Kribbella sp. NBC_01245: one gene and its partner. The protein of the gene in region 1 interacts with the protein of each later gene in a pairwise test. Links are inferred from orthologs where the notes say so. Each region holds a gene or a part of one and is shown on either strand. Other genes may lie near its edges.

What was found.
Region 2: the proteins of OG394_RS33995 (region 1) and ndk interact in binary tests that used the Escherichia coli proteins (3 or more experiments, as listed by UniProt). The link is inferred for Kribbella sp. NBC_01245 from one-to-one orthologs.

The regions. Positions count from the first base shown.
Region 1 is NZ_CP108487.1:7,417,576-7,424,341, reverse strand. What follows is about bases 1,742-4,509. They hold OG394_RS33995 (5-formyltetrahydrofolate cyclo-ligase), read left to right. Parts: upstream 1,742-2,714; coding sequence 2,715-3,305; downstream 3,306-4,509. Other genes in these bases: OG394_RS33985 (penicillin acylase family protein), read right to left, coding at 4,267-4,509; OG394_RS33990 (aminoglycoside phosphotransferase family protein), read left to right, coding at 3,331-4,266; OG394_RS34000 (hypothetical protein), read right to left, coding at 1,967-2,488; OG394_RS34005 (UTP--glucose-1-phosphate uridylyltransferase), read right to left, coding at 1,742-1,902. Also shown: molybdotransferase-like divisome protein Glp, read right to left, coding at 1-30; OG394_RS34010 (GNAT family N-acetyltransferase), read right to left, coding at 57-521; more of OG394_RS34005, read right to left, coding at 514-1,741; more of OG394_RS33985, read right to left, coding at 4,510-6,766. UniProt on the Escherichia coli protein: Involved in the removal of 5-formyltetrahydrofolate.
Region 2 is NZ_CP108487.1:3,299,811-3,306,775, reverse strand. The notes cover bases 1,906-4,872. They hold ndk (nucleoside-diphosphate kinase), read left to right. Parts: upstream 1,906-3,167; coding sequence 3,168-3,578; downstream 3,579-4,872. Other genes in these bases: OG394_RS14490 (rod shape-determining protein), read left to right, coding at 4,593-4,872; OG394_RS14495 (hypothetical protein), read right to left, coding at 3,588-4,364; OG394_RS14505 (hypothetical protein), read right to left, coding at 2,219-3,169; OG394_RS14510 (hypothetical protein), read right to left, coding at 1,906-2,114. Outside these bases: OG394_RS14520 (DUF4233 domain-containing protein), read left to right, coding at 1-215; OG394_RS14515 (hypothetical protein), read right to left, coding at 225-998; more of OG394_RS14510, read right to left, coding at 1,116-1,905; more of OG394_RS14490, read left to right, coding at 4,873-5,618; rod shape-determining protein MreC, read left to right, coding at 5,629-6,558; rod shape-determining protein MreD, read left to right, coding at 6,558-6,965. UniProt on the Escherichia coli protein: Major role in the synthesis of nucleoside triphosphates other than ATP. The ATP gamma phosphate is transferred to the NDP beta phosphate via a ping-pong mechanism, using a phosphorylated active-site intermediate.

The DNA of each region.
Region 1 (6,766 bases):
TTGGAGATGTTCGTCGACACTGCGCCTCATGCGCCGAACCCTAGCGCCTTGGCCGGTTAGGCCTCGGGGTGGGCGCCCCAGACCATTCGAACGTCCGGCGCCTTCTCCTCGTTGGTGGCCCCATCCGTACGACGGACCTCGGTGAAGCCGTGCGAGGCGTAGAACCGCTGTGCGGGTACGTTGGTCTGGAAGGTCCACAACGCCAACCCGCCCGGCCGCAGGTCCTTCGCGAGATCGACCAGCATCGAGCCGATCCCCTGCCCCGCCAACTCCGGTACGACGTACAGCTGGTCGAGGTCATCGCCGTCCAGCGTGAGCACGGCCACCACCCGATCGGCCTCGAGCGCGACCCAGGTCTGCGCGTCGGGCAGCAGCACGTGCGCGAACCAGTCGCGTACCTGGTCTTGCGTATGGATGGGCGCGGGCAACGCCGGCAGACCGCCCAGCCGCGAGGCCCACCAGGCGTCGGCCGCGTCGTTGCAGTCGGCCGGCTCGAGCGGCCGGATGAAGACCTCAGCCACGAAGCTCCGTTCCGTCCGGGATCTCCCGGCGCTCCCCCGCGGCCGCTGCCACCTCGACGTCACCGATCACGGTCACATCCTTGCCGAAGGCAACATCACCGCGCACCTCGAGCCGGTCGGCCCGGACCAGCGACGGCGCACCACCGGCGAACCGGCGCTCGAAGTCGGCCAGGATCCGGAAGTACGCCTGGTCGAGATCGACGTACGGCTCGTCGCCCTCATGCGTGGTGGTCAGCTCGCCCGATTCGTCCAGCTCGTAGACGTCCGAGCGCAGCACGAGCAGGTCGTTCGTGGTCTTCACCGGCTTGAACCGGGACCGGTCCACGATCACCGCCTGCGAACCCTCGAACGTCTCGATCGCCGTACCCATCCCGGTCTCGAGCTGGATCACCCGCGGCGATTCGGCATCCGACGGGTCGACCGTCTTCTTGTTCACGATGATCGGCAGCCCGAGCACGCCGTCATGGCCGGCCATCAGCTCGGCCAGCCGGTCCAGGTCGATCCACAGGTTGTTGGTGTTGAACGTCTTGTGCCGGGTTACGTCCTGGAACGAGGCGTTGTCGTCCTCATGCACCTGGGCGCTGTCCCGCAGGATCAGCCGGCCGTCGGACCTGCGCACCGCGACATGCCCGCCCTTGCGATCGGACCTGGTCCGGCGGCATACCTCCATCCCGAACGGGACGTCGTGCTCGGCCATCCAGGCGGCGATCCGGCCGTCCGGGGTGGCGCCGAGGTTGTCCGCGTTCGAAACGAAGGCGTGCCGGAAGCCCTTCTCGCGGAGGGCGTCGAGCATGCCCGAGGCGACCAACGCGGTGAAGAGATCGCCATGACCCGGCGGGCACCACTCGAGCTCGGGCTCGGCCGGCCACTCGACCGGGGTGAGGTCGTCGGCCCGCAACTTGGGCTCGGCGTTCTGCAGGAAATCCAGGGGGATCCCGTCGACCGGCAGCTCGTCGTACGCCTTGAGCACCGCGAGGGAGTCCTCCCGGGTGCGGAACGAGTTCATCAGGACGAGCGGCAGGGGTACGTCGTACGTCTTGCGCAGGTGCAGGATCTGGCGGGCGATGATGTCGAGAAAGCTCAGGCCGTCCTTCACCGGCAGGGCCGACTTGGGACCGGTGACGCCCATCGACGTACCGAGGCCGCCGTTGAGTTTGATCACCACGGTCTCGGCCAGGGCGGCACGCATCGCCTCGGTGTCGGTGTCGAGGTGTTCCAGATGTGGCAGGTCGCCGACCGGGTCGATCTCGGCCTCGCGAATGGTGCCCTGCTGACCGGATTCGAGCAGTCCGTAGTAGTGCGTGAAGACCTTGATCGCGACCTCCGCGACCCCGGCCGAACGCATCTTCTCCGTCGCCTGGCGCAAACCGTCCTGACTCATGCGGCAACCCTACTGAACGGGTACGGTCCAACCGCAGCGCGCGACGAAGATCACCCTGACAGGGTTAGAAACCGACCTCGGTGATCGGGAGCTTTTTGCCGGGTGGTTCTTCCAGCCAGGTGCCGGTGATGGCCCACTCGCCACCTTCGCGCTTGAGGGTGAAGACGCGCTTGAGGCTGTAGTCCTGCTTGGCGCCACGGTTGGCGGCGGTCGCGCCACCGGACGGCAGGTAGAGCTTGGTGTTGTCGGTGACGGCGGCCTTCGCGAGCTCACCGGTGACCTCGAGCGAAGTGAGGGTGACCTCGACCTCGGCCCGGGTATGCGTCCCGGCGGCACGACGCTCGTCCAGCTTCTTGGCGTGGGTTTCGATCCCGACGGCGAAATCGGGATCGAGCCGCGCGGTCGTCAGCGGCTTGCCGTTCATCGCGGTGCCCTCGTCGGTCACCCGGGTGGCGCGGTCCTTCAGGTACTGGCTCACGACCGCCTGGACGGACTCGCTGTCCTGTTTGCTCGGCCCGGACCCGCAGCCGACAGCGAGCAGCAACAGGCCCGCCATCATCGCCATCCCCCGAACACGACGCAGCACCAACGACACCCTTTCACCTGAGATGTGACGGGGAGAGCGCCAGTCCCGTCAACGCGTACACCCCTTACTCTCCCCGATCCGAGCCCGATCTGAGGAGCCGAACCAGGCAACTCTTGACATATTTCGCATGGATTTGAGGTAGGAACCTCCGAAGTGATCCGCATTCGCACCGATGCCTACACAGCGTACCCATACGAACACAACCCACCCGTCTACCATCAGGCCTGTGGAATCTCCCGCCCTCGATAAGGCTTCCCGGCGCAAGGAACTGCTCGCGGCACGACGTGCGCTGACGTCGGACGAGGTGGCTGCCGCGGGTGCGGGGTTGCTCGCATCCGCGCAGGTCAGGCCCGAGTTTCAGGCCGCGCGATGTGTCGCGCTCTACCTCGCGATGGGCACCGAGCCGGACACCACGCCGCTGCTCGACTGGTTTCGCGCTCACGACGTGCGGGTGCTGCTACCGCTCCTGTACGACGACAACGACCTCGGCTGGGGGCCGGCGGACTCGGGCCTGCATCCGGGCCGCCTCGGTCTGACCGAACCGCTGGAGGATCTCGGCCCGAACGCGATCGCCTCGGCGGCGCTCGTGATCTGCCCGGCGCTGGCGATCGACCTCAACGGCGTACGACTTGGGCGGGGCGGCGGCTCGTACGACCGGGCCCTCGCCCGCGCCGCCGACGTACCGATCTGGGCCGCGGTCTATCCCAGCGAAGTCGTCGAAGCCCTGCCGCGGGACGCCCACGACCAGTACGTCGATGCCGCGCTCACGCCCTCCGGCCTACGGGTGACCAATCGGTCAGACGTTCGCCAGACGTGACCGCACAGTCGTGCAGAATGCGCGGATGAACGAGCACCTGACCGCCGACCAGTTGACCGCCCGCACCGCGAGCGCGGTCGCCACCGCCACCGCGACCGCCCGTGACCTCGGGCTGGACGTGACCGACGCGACCGCGTTGTACGACGCGTTCTCGGTGGTCGTACACCTCAAACCGTCGCCCGTGGTGGCACGCATCCCGATCGTGCTGCCGCCGCAGTTCACCGCGACCACCCAGCTCGCCCGCCAGCGGACCGAGCTCGACGCCGTCGCCTGGTTGCAGGGTCAGGGCCACCCGGTGGTTCCGCCCAGCCCGCTCGTACGACGTGAGCCGGTGAGCCGGGACGGGCTGTCCATGACGTTCTGGCAGTACGTCGAGGTCGCGGGTGAGCCGGATTGGGCCGGGAACGCCGCCCGCTCGGCCGAGCTGCATCACGCGCTGGCGGATTACCCGGGCGAACTGACGTGGCTGTCGCCGGTCAACAACGTCGTACCGCAGGGACTGGCTGCTCTCGAGGGTCAGCCCGACTTGCTTGCGCCGGAAGACCTCGAGCGTGCCCAGCGTGAGTGGAAGCTGCTCGAGCCTATCGTCGGGACGCGTGCCGGGTGGGAGCGTGAGTTCCCGAACTCGTCAGTGCAGCCGATCCACGGCGACGCACCGGCGTACAACATGATCATGGTCGGCGACGGCGCGCTCTGGGCCGACTTCGAGGACGTGACGGTCGGGCCGATCGAGTGGGACTTCGCGTTGTTCCCGGCGGAGATCGCGACCATCTACAACGAGGCCGCGGCGAAGCTCGGACGGCCGGGTATGGACGAGCGCGCGCTCGCGGTGATGGGCGCCGCCCGGAACCTGCAGGTCATCGCGTGCCTGCCGCTGGTGCCGCAGTTCCCCGCACTGGGCGAGGGACTGCAGCCGGTCATCGACGCTTGGCGAGTGGGACCGCTCGCGGGCGGTCTGTAGTTATTTGGGGCCTGGCGTGAGCGTGAAGGTGTGCTCGCGCCGGGCCTCGACCGCGCCACGGGTGAAGGCCCACGGCAGCGTCTGACCCTTGACCCACAGCTCGGTCTGGTCGGTGTAGTTGCCGTGGAACGCGTGCCCCGAAACGCCGGTCAGGTTGATCCAGCGGGAGTTGTCGAGGTTGTCCAGGTCGACCACCATCCGCATCGACGGCACGGCGGTGACCGCGTAGCCCTTGGCCGCGTCCCAGCTGGTCGCGTTGACCAGGGAGTTGCCGCCGCCGAGCTCGTACGGGCCTCGATTGAACAGCCGGTCGACCACGCCGATGCCCGATTTGCCGAGGGTCTGGTTGGTCAGGGTCAGCTTGTGCAGCCGGCCCCACTCCCAGTTCTCCGGATCGCGGGCCATCGCCTTCGTGATGTCGCTGCGGGCCTTCATCATCGCCTCGCGCAGTACGTCGTCCCGGCTCTCGCGCTGCGGCGTACCGAGGTCGTCCCACCAGGCGTTGTTCGGCTCGTCGACCAGATCGCGCACCGCCTCGAACCAGCGCGAACCGCCGTCCGGCCAGATCGACTCGGGCATCTGGTCGTGGAAGGTGAGCGCGAGCACGTTGCGCCAGACGATGTTGAAGTACGCCGCGGCGGCGGAATCGGCCGGCTGCTGGAAGTCCCAGCCGCGCAGCACGTCCTGGCCCTGGCGCACGAAGTCGTCGGGGATACCGATGTCCAGCAGATGCGGTACCAGCATCTCGGCATTCGCGTTCTTGCTGTCGAGCTGGATGTCGGCCATCGCGTTCACGTCGAGTTTGCCCGCGCGCTTGATCCGGTCGAGGATCTGCTGCGAGCGATAGCCGTAGTCCCAGTTGCTGCCGAGGTGGCGCGGGTAATCCCCGGGGACGACGGCCTGGTTCGCGGTGACGATGATGCCGTCGGCCGGGTCGAACTCGGTCGGCAACTCCTCGAACGGCAGGAAGCTCTTCCAGTCGTAGTCCGGGTCCCAGCCGAGGGCGGGCCAGTCGCCGGCCGACTTGCCGCCACCCATGCCGCGGACCGGGATCTTGCCGGGCGCCTGGTAGCCGATGTGGCCCTCGCGGTCGGCGTACACCAGGTTCTGTGCTGGGGCCTCGAAGACCTTGGCGGCGGCCCGGAACTCGGTCCAGTTCTTGGCCTTGTTGAAGCCGAAGATCGCGTCGGCGGTGCGGCCCGGCGTGAGCGCGGTCCAGCGCATCGCGACGCCGTACGTCTCGGTGCCGAACCGCTGTGCCTTGCCCTGGCCGTACTCGGTGGAGAGTTTGCCGGTCTCCTTCGCGTCCTCGGAGATGTCCGAGATGAGCGGGCCGTGCTTGGTCACCCGGACGGTCAGCTTCTCCGGTTCGTCCCGGCCGGCCACCTTGAACGTCTCGGTGCGGATCTCCTCGAACGGGACGATCTTGCCGTTGTACTGGGTGCCGTTGGTGCGGATCTTCTCCAGGTACAGGTCGGTCACGTCGGGGTCGAGGTTCGTGAAGCCCCAAGCGATGTCGTTGTTGTGGCCGATCACCACCCCGGGCACACCCGCGAAGCCGAACCCGGACACCTCGAACGGGCAGCCCTCGCTGATCTTGCGGCAGTGCAGCCCGACCTGGGACCACACGCCCGGCATCGTCGCGCCGAGGTGCGGGTCGTTGGCGAGCAGCGGCTTGCCGGTCGTGGTGTGGTCGCCCGAAACGACCCACGAGTTCGAGCCGATGCCGTCGCCCTTGCCCATCAGGTCCGGCAGGCCCTTGGTGATCCGCTCGATCGTGTCCAGCGACTTGCGCAGCTCGGGCTGATCCAGCGACTTGCGCAGCGCCGGGTCGAGCGAACCGCGGTTGAACTTGCCGGTCGGCTTGGCGTTGACGAACTTGCCGCCGCTGACGTTGCCGGCCTCGACGATCGGCGCGTTCCGGTCGTACGGATAGGCCGGGTAGAGCTTGTTGATCTGGGCGAGCGACAGGATCGTGGCCATCTTGGTCCGGGCGATCTCGTCGTCCATGTTGCCGGCCAGGTCCCAGGCCATCGCCTTCAACCAGGCCAGCGAGTCGGCCGCGGTCCACTGCTCGGGGCGATAGTCCTCGCCCTGGAGGCTCAGCACGGCGTACTCGAGGGAGACGCCGGAGCCCTGGTTCTTCTCGAGGTAGGCGTTGACGCCCTTCGCATACGCGTCCAGGTACGCGCGGGTCGTCGGCTCGAGCATCTTCAGCTCGCGCTCGGCCACCCGGCGCCAGCCGAGCGTGCGGACGAACTTGTCGGTCTCCAGCGCGTCGGCGCCGAACAACTCCGACAGCCGGCCGGCCGTGACGTGGCGCCGGAAGTCCATCTCGAAGAACCGGTCCTGAGCGTGCACATAACCCTGCGCGGCGAACAGGTCACCGGCGTTGTCCGCATAGATCTGCGGGATGCCGTTGGCGTCGCGAACCACCTCGACCTCGGCGTCGAGCCCGGGCAGCTCGGCGGAGCCGTCGTACGACGGGAACGAGTGGCGG
Region 2 (6,965 bases), 4.1 Mb from region 1 along the record:
TCGGGCTGGCCCTGTTCACGCTGGTCGCGGCCGGCCTGCTGCGGCACAAGGTCGGCTACGTCCTCGGCTGGATCGTCCAGGTCGGCGCGGTCGGCCTCGGCTTCATCGTGCCGGTGATGTTCGTGCTCGGGCTGGCTTTCGCCGGGTTCTGGGTGATGGCGATCAAACTCGGCCGCCGCATCGACGAGGCCAAGGCGGCGGCCGAAGCCGGCTGACGCGGGTCGCTAGCGGACCACGCCGAGATAGACGTACGACGAGGCGATCGTTTCGTACGGCGACTTGAAGACGGCGCGCACGTTGTGGCCACGGTACGGCGAGAGGTCGCGGCCGAGCAGGTAATAGCCGTTGGCGTGCGTCGCGTTCGGTTTGACCAGGATGTCCTTGTATGGAAGGCCGTTGCGCGAAGCCTGCAGCACCATCGTCCGGCCCTTCAGCGGCACGATCGAACCGGTCGAGGTGTACGCCTTGAGGTAGCCGGTGAACCACTGGTTGACCGGAATCGATCCCTTGGGCGAACCGGTGAGGATCGACGCCCGGCGGACCGAGGTGGTCCGGATATCGGCGAGGTCGTAGTTCTTCACCTTCGTCACGCCGTTCTTTGTGACCGCGATCTGGCGGATTCGCCAGTGGCCGGTATCCGCGAGGCTGATCTGGTGCTTCGATGCCAGGTAATGCATCTCGCCGTCATAGCCGATGCGCGCGTAGGCGCTGTAGACCTTGTTGCTGTAGGGCTTGCTGATACCGACCGTGGCAACCGCACCCTGGCAGGCGTTGCTGTTGACCAGGGTCAGCGTCCGGATGGCGTGATTGGCCGGCGAGATGATGGTCTGGCCGTAGTTGTCGAAGAACGTCGGCTGCTCCAACGCGTTCAGACAAGCCAAAGCCGAGTTGGCGGCCGAAGTCGTCGCGATGGCCGTGGTCGCGCCGAACAAGCCGGTGCCGGCCAGGGCGAGCCCGGCGACGGCCGCCACAGCGCGCCGGCCGAAGGTGGTGATCATGATGATTCCCTCCCGAGGATGCTTACGGACTACGCCAGTAAGACGCCACCGGCCGGGAAAAGTTCGGCACCTGCCGCGTCCCCCGAGACGGGACGCGGCAGGTGAGCTGTCGTCAGCTCAACGCACTTTGCCCAAGTATTGATAGGACTTGGCGATGCTCTGGTACGGCGACGGGTAGTGCAGCCGGAGCTCGTGGCCGGCCACCTTGGCCCGCTTGACCTGGAGCAGGTAATACCCGTTGGCGTGAGTGCTCTTCTGCTCCACCAGCACGGTCTGCCACGAGCCCTTGGCGCCACCCTTGCGCGCCTGCAGCACGATGGGCTGGCCCTTGAGCCCGACCATGGCGCCCTTGGTCGAGATTGTCGTCAGGTGGCCGGTGATGCCGACGAGCTCGCCCTTCCAGATCACGTATGACCTCGGGGTCCGGTCGGCGTCGCGTGCGCGGGTCTTCTCGATGGCGACGAGCGGCTGGTGGTCCATCCGCACCCAATGCCGTTGGTTCGCACCCAAGTACGACGCTCGCCGGACGGTGGTGCTGACGTCACCGATCGGCCTGACCACGAGTTCGGCGCCCTGGCGGACCGCGACTTGCCGGATCTTCCACTCGCCGGTGTCCTTCGGCGTGATCGGCAACCAGGCGGTCAGCGAACCACCTGGCAATCGCCGGTCGGCCATCTTCCGGGCCGGTTCATAGCGGGCGCCGAGGTTGTGCGCGAACGCGTTGCGGTATCCGCTGCCGTCGCCCTTGCTGAAGCCGAACGTCATCACCGCACCCTTGCAGGCCACAGCATCGTGATCGGCCGAGGCAGACAGCGAGTTGCTCCCCAGCCTGCTGATGAACCTCACCCCGCCGCCCTTCTGGCTGGTGTAGACGCGCACGGCCTCGGCCTGTTTCACCCCGACCTGCCACACACCCAGGCTTTGGATGGTGAAACCGCCGAGCAGGAACTGGCCGTTGGTGTCGTTGAAGCGCACGTTCTTGATGCTGTCCAGACAAGCCTGCGGCGAGGCGGCAGGTTCGGCGGACGCGAGGGGAGCCGAGGCGAGCGCGCCGGCGCCGGCCAGCGCGATCGCGGCGACGGTGGCACCCGCCCGCCGCCCTGTGCTTCCGATCATGAAGACCTCCGTGAATTGGCATTGACGACTGCAAGACGGAAGCCGGTGAACAAAAGGTTGCCCGGTCCCGGCGGAGATGCCGGAACCGGGCGACTGGAGCATGGCTAGTGAGCGCTGACGCTCACATTGGGGGAGACGCTCGCCACGTTCCAGGTATTCGCGGCGGTGTAGAGCCGCAGCGTGTGCGTGCCCTTCTTGGCGGGCTTGAAGTAGGCGGTGTACTTACCGCTGGTGGTGCTGACCGCGACGACGTTCACGAACTTCGTGCCGTCCCAGCGCTGCAGGTACACCTTCTGGCCGTTCGCCGCCGGGTAGACCGTGCCGGTGACCTTCACGTACTGACCGACGGCCGGCGTGCTGTCGCTGACCGCCCGCGTGATCTTGCGGCGGACGTTGACGATCTGGACCGCCGAGCCCGCGTTGTTGTACGACGAGCAGGTCGCGCGGCCGTCGTACGACGCGTCGATTGCGCGGTTGCTTGTCGCGGTGTAGGTCACGGTGGTCTTTCCGGTCGAACCGGCGATCGCCGTGAGGTGGGTGTAGCCGCCCATCGGCGAAGTGAGTGTCACGGTGCGCTTACCCGGTACGCCGACCAGCGCGGTGGTGGCGGTCGAGCCGAGCAGTTGGTGGTTGACAGTCACGGTGGTGCCGGCCGTGACGACGCGCGGCGCGGGCGGGGCGGTGAAACGGCTGGCCCAGACCGCGGCGTACCGGCGCCACGGCTTGCCGGCCTTGTCGTACAGGATCCAGGTGCCGGCGTCGGCCGGGCCGTAGCTATAGGTGTCGTCGCCGTAGGCAATGGTGTCGCTGCCACCGGAAGCCATGCCGAAGTTGAACGCGACGCCGTGCTTCTTCGAACCGTCCGGGCGGCTGACGAACCGCTGGCTGGCCGGGTCCTCCGAGGTCGGTGGGGCGCGGGGAAGCGCGCCTCCACCAGCAACGATGCGGAGAACGACCGGTTGGTTGTGCCAGACCTGCGAGCCGGTCGCGGGAGCGTCACCCGCTAGGCTGAGCGTCCCAGTCGGTTCCGCCTGAACACCCGGAGAGAGTGACATGTCGCAGCGCACCCTGGTCCTGCTCAAGCCCGACGCCGTTCGGCGGGGCCTGGTCGGTGACATCCTCGGCCGGTTCGAGGCCAAGGGCCTGAGCCTGGTCGCGATGGAGCTGCGCACGATCGACGCCGATCAGGCCGACCAGCACTACGCCGAGCACGTCGAGCGCGACTTCTACCCGCCGCTGCGCGCGTTCGTCACCAGTGGTCCGCTGGTGGCGCTGGTGCTCGAGGGCGACGAGGCGATCGAGGTGGTGCGCGCGCTGAACGGCGCCACCGACGGACGCAAGGCGGCTCCGGGCACGATCCGTGGCGACTTGTCGCTGTCGAACCGCGAGAACCTGGTTCACGGTTCCGACTCCCCGGAGTCCGCCGAGCGCGAGATCAAGCTCTGGTTCCCCGACCTCCCCTGAGCCCGAAGATCAGGGATGGCCGATTCCGACGCCCATGTAGGTGAAGTCGGAGGCGATGGTCTGGTAGCGGGAGCGGAAGATCACGCGGATCTCCTGCGGGTACTTGTAGCCGAAGTTGATCCCCCCGCCCCAGCGCCCGGTGGACGTGGACTCGAAGTCGTTCACCACGCCATACTCGCCGCCCCAGCCGTAGCGACGGCCCTGCAGTTCGACGAGCTGCCACGGCAGTGGTGAGAGTCCACCCTTGCTGTTGTACGCCTTCAAGTAGCCGCCTACCCACAACACGTCGTTGTTGTCGGCCTGGAACTTGCCGGTCGGGTATGCCGTCAGCACCGAGGCGCGCTTCACCCGCGCGACCGAGGTCTGCTTGGCCGGGTCGAGCGACCGCACCGCGCCCTGCCCGTTCCAGCTGACGGCGATCTGCCGGATGGTCCAGTCGCCGGTGTCGGCCCAGCCCAGCCGGTGAGTGGCCCGCACCCAGCCGGTCGACGGGTCGAAGCTGGCGTTGGCGTTGCGGAACTGGCTGCCGTCGCGACGGCTGATCCCGATCGCGAACACGGCGCCCTGGCAGAGCGCCGGGTTGATCCGGAAGTTCGGCACGACGTTGCGGTGGTTCGGCGACAGCGTCACGCCGACGAACCCGGTCTCCTGGCCCATCGCGGGCAGCCGCGACATCGAGCTCAGACACTGGTGACTGGGCGCGGCCGACGCGGGCAGAGTGCCGACGGTGCCGGTGACGGCCGCCAGGACAACGGGTAGTGCGACGGCAAACCGGAGCAGTTTCATGGTCCCCTCCCAAGGGAATAGCTGGTGTGATGTGTGACACACCAACTTCGCCGCGAGTTGCTCGTTGACCTTCACGGTTCGGTAACGAGGCTCCGGACCCCGGATGATGGCATGGGGTAGTCGGTCGGATACGATGCGTGAGTGGCTGAGCGGTGACGTGTCGGTCGCCGGGCGGGGGCCGGAACGCGTCTAGCCTGTGGAGCGAAGCAATGGGCGGGAGGCGGCGCGATGGCGAACAGCATGCTCGGCCGCGATATGGCGGTAGATCTCGGTACGGCGAACACCCTGGTTTATGTCCGCGGACGTGGCGTCGTGCTGAACGAGCCGTCCGTGGTCGCGACCCGGACCGACGAACCGCGCGAGGCGGTCGCCTTCGGGCATGAGGCGAAGAAGATGATCGGCCGGACGCCGGGCAACATCACCGCGATCCGGCCGTTGAAGGACGGCGTGATCGCGGACTTCGACGCCGCCGAGCAGATGCTGCGCTACTTCATCCAGCGCGTGCACCGCCGTCGGTACTTCGCGAAACCCCGGATCGTCGTCTGCGTTCCGTCGGGGATCACCGCCGTCGAGCAGCGCGCTGTCCGGGACGCGGGCTATATGGCCGGCGCCCGCAAGGTCTACATCATCGAGGAGCCGATGGCCGCGGCCCTCGGGTCCAACCTCGAGGTGCGCGACGCCACCGGCAACATGGTCGTCGACGTCGGCGGTGGGACCACCGAGGTCGCGGTGATCTCGTTCGGCGGCATCGTCACCAGCCAGTCGATCCGGGTCGGCGGTGACGCCATCGACAAGGCCATCCAGACGTACTGCAAGAAGGAGTACTCGCTGATGCTCGGCGAGGCCACCTCCGAGCAGATCAAGATGACCATCGGCTCGGCCTTCCCGGCCCGCGAGGAGCCGACCGCCGAGATCCGCGGCCGGGACATGGTCTCCGGCCTGCCGCGCACGGTGAAGGTCTCCGCGGCCGATATCCGCAAGGCGATCGAAGAACCACTCGCCTCGATCATCGACGCGGTCAAGGCCACCCTGGACAAGACGCCGCCCGAGCTGGCCGGTGACATCGTCGACCGGGGCATCGTGCTCACCGGCGGCGGTGCCCTGCTGCAGGGCCTGGACGAGCGCCTGCGGCACGAGACCGGTATCCCGATCCATGTCGCGGACAACCCGCTCGACGCCGTCGTGCTCGGCGCGGGCAAGTGCGTGGACAACATCGAGACCCTGCAACGCATCCTCGTCACCGACCGCCGCTGAGGACCGACGAATGCTGAAAGATCTCGGCGCACCGCCTACCAGGGGTGTGGTCCGGTCCGCCGGGCTGCCCAAGGACATCCGCCGCCGCCGGACCGTGCTCGCGCTGGTCGTGCTGGCCTCGCTCACCCTGATGATCCTGGACGCCCGCCGCTCAGCCGGGTCGCCGGTCGATCCGTTGCGCGATACCGCGGCCGGCATCTTCGGCCCGCTGCAGTCGAGCGCGACGTCGGCCCGCAAACCGGTCGACGACCTCAAGGCGAAGTTCGCCGCGGCCGAGCGACTCACCGCGGAGAACGAGCGCCTCCGCGAGGAAAACCGCAAACTGACGAGTCAGCTGCGAAGCACCGACTACGCCCGCAAGCGTGCCGTCGAGCTCGACAAGCTGCTCCGGGTCGCGAGCAACGTCGGCTACAAGATCGCGCCCGCCCGGGTGATCGCGATCGGGCCCGCGCAGAGCTTCAGCCAGACCATCACGATCGACGCCGGCGCGGCGGACGGCGTTCGCGCCGACATGACCGTGCTGAACGGCGACGGCCTGATCGGCCGGGTCGTGCGAGCCACCGCGTCGACCGCGACGGTGCTGCTGATCGGCGACCGCGGTTCCACCGTCGGCGGGCGCCTCGACACCACTCAGGCCCTCGGCTTTGTCACCGGCCGCGGTGAGCTCGGTTCGCACGCCACTTTGGAATACCGGCTGGTCGACCTCAAGGCCCGGCCCAGGGTCGGCGCGAAGGTGATGACCTGGGGCTCGAGCGGCAACGCGCCGTACGTCGCGGGCGTGCCGATCGGCGTCATCACCTCGGTCGGCCCCGCCACCGGCACGCTCGGGTCCACTGCCCTGATCAGGCCGTACGCCGATGCCGGCCGGATCGACACCGTCGGCGTGGTCGTCGGGCCGACCGCCCGCAGCTCACGCCGACCGCTACCGGGGCCGCGCTGATGGCGGGCCTGCGCGTCGCGATCGCCGCGCTGTTCCTGATGGTCGCCGTGACCCTGCAACTCTCGACGCTGCCGCAACTGGCCATCGCCGGGGTGACGTGTGACCTCGCACTGGTGGTCGTCGTCGCGCTCGGCCTGGCCCGCGGGCCGGAGTTCGGCGCGATCGCGGGCTTCACGGGCGGCCTACTGCTCGACCTCGCGCCACCGGCCGACCACACCGCCGGCCGCTGGGCACTCGCGTTCGCGCTCGCGGGGTATGTCGCGGGCCTGGCCCGGCGGGAGAGCTTCGTCGGTCCCTGGGCGACGGCCGTCACGGTGGTCGTCGGCACAGTGCTTTCGCTGACCGTCTTCACCGCCACCGGGTCGTTGCTGCATGACCCATCTGTCGACTGGTCGTCGTACGGCGAG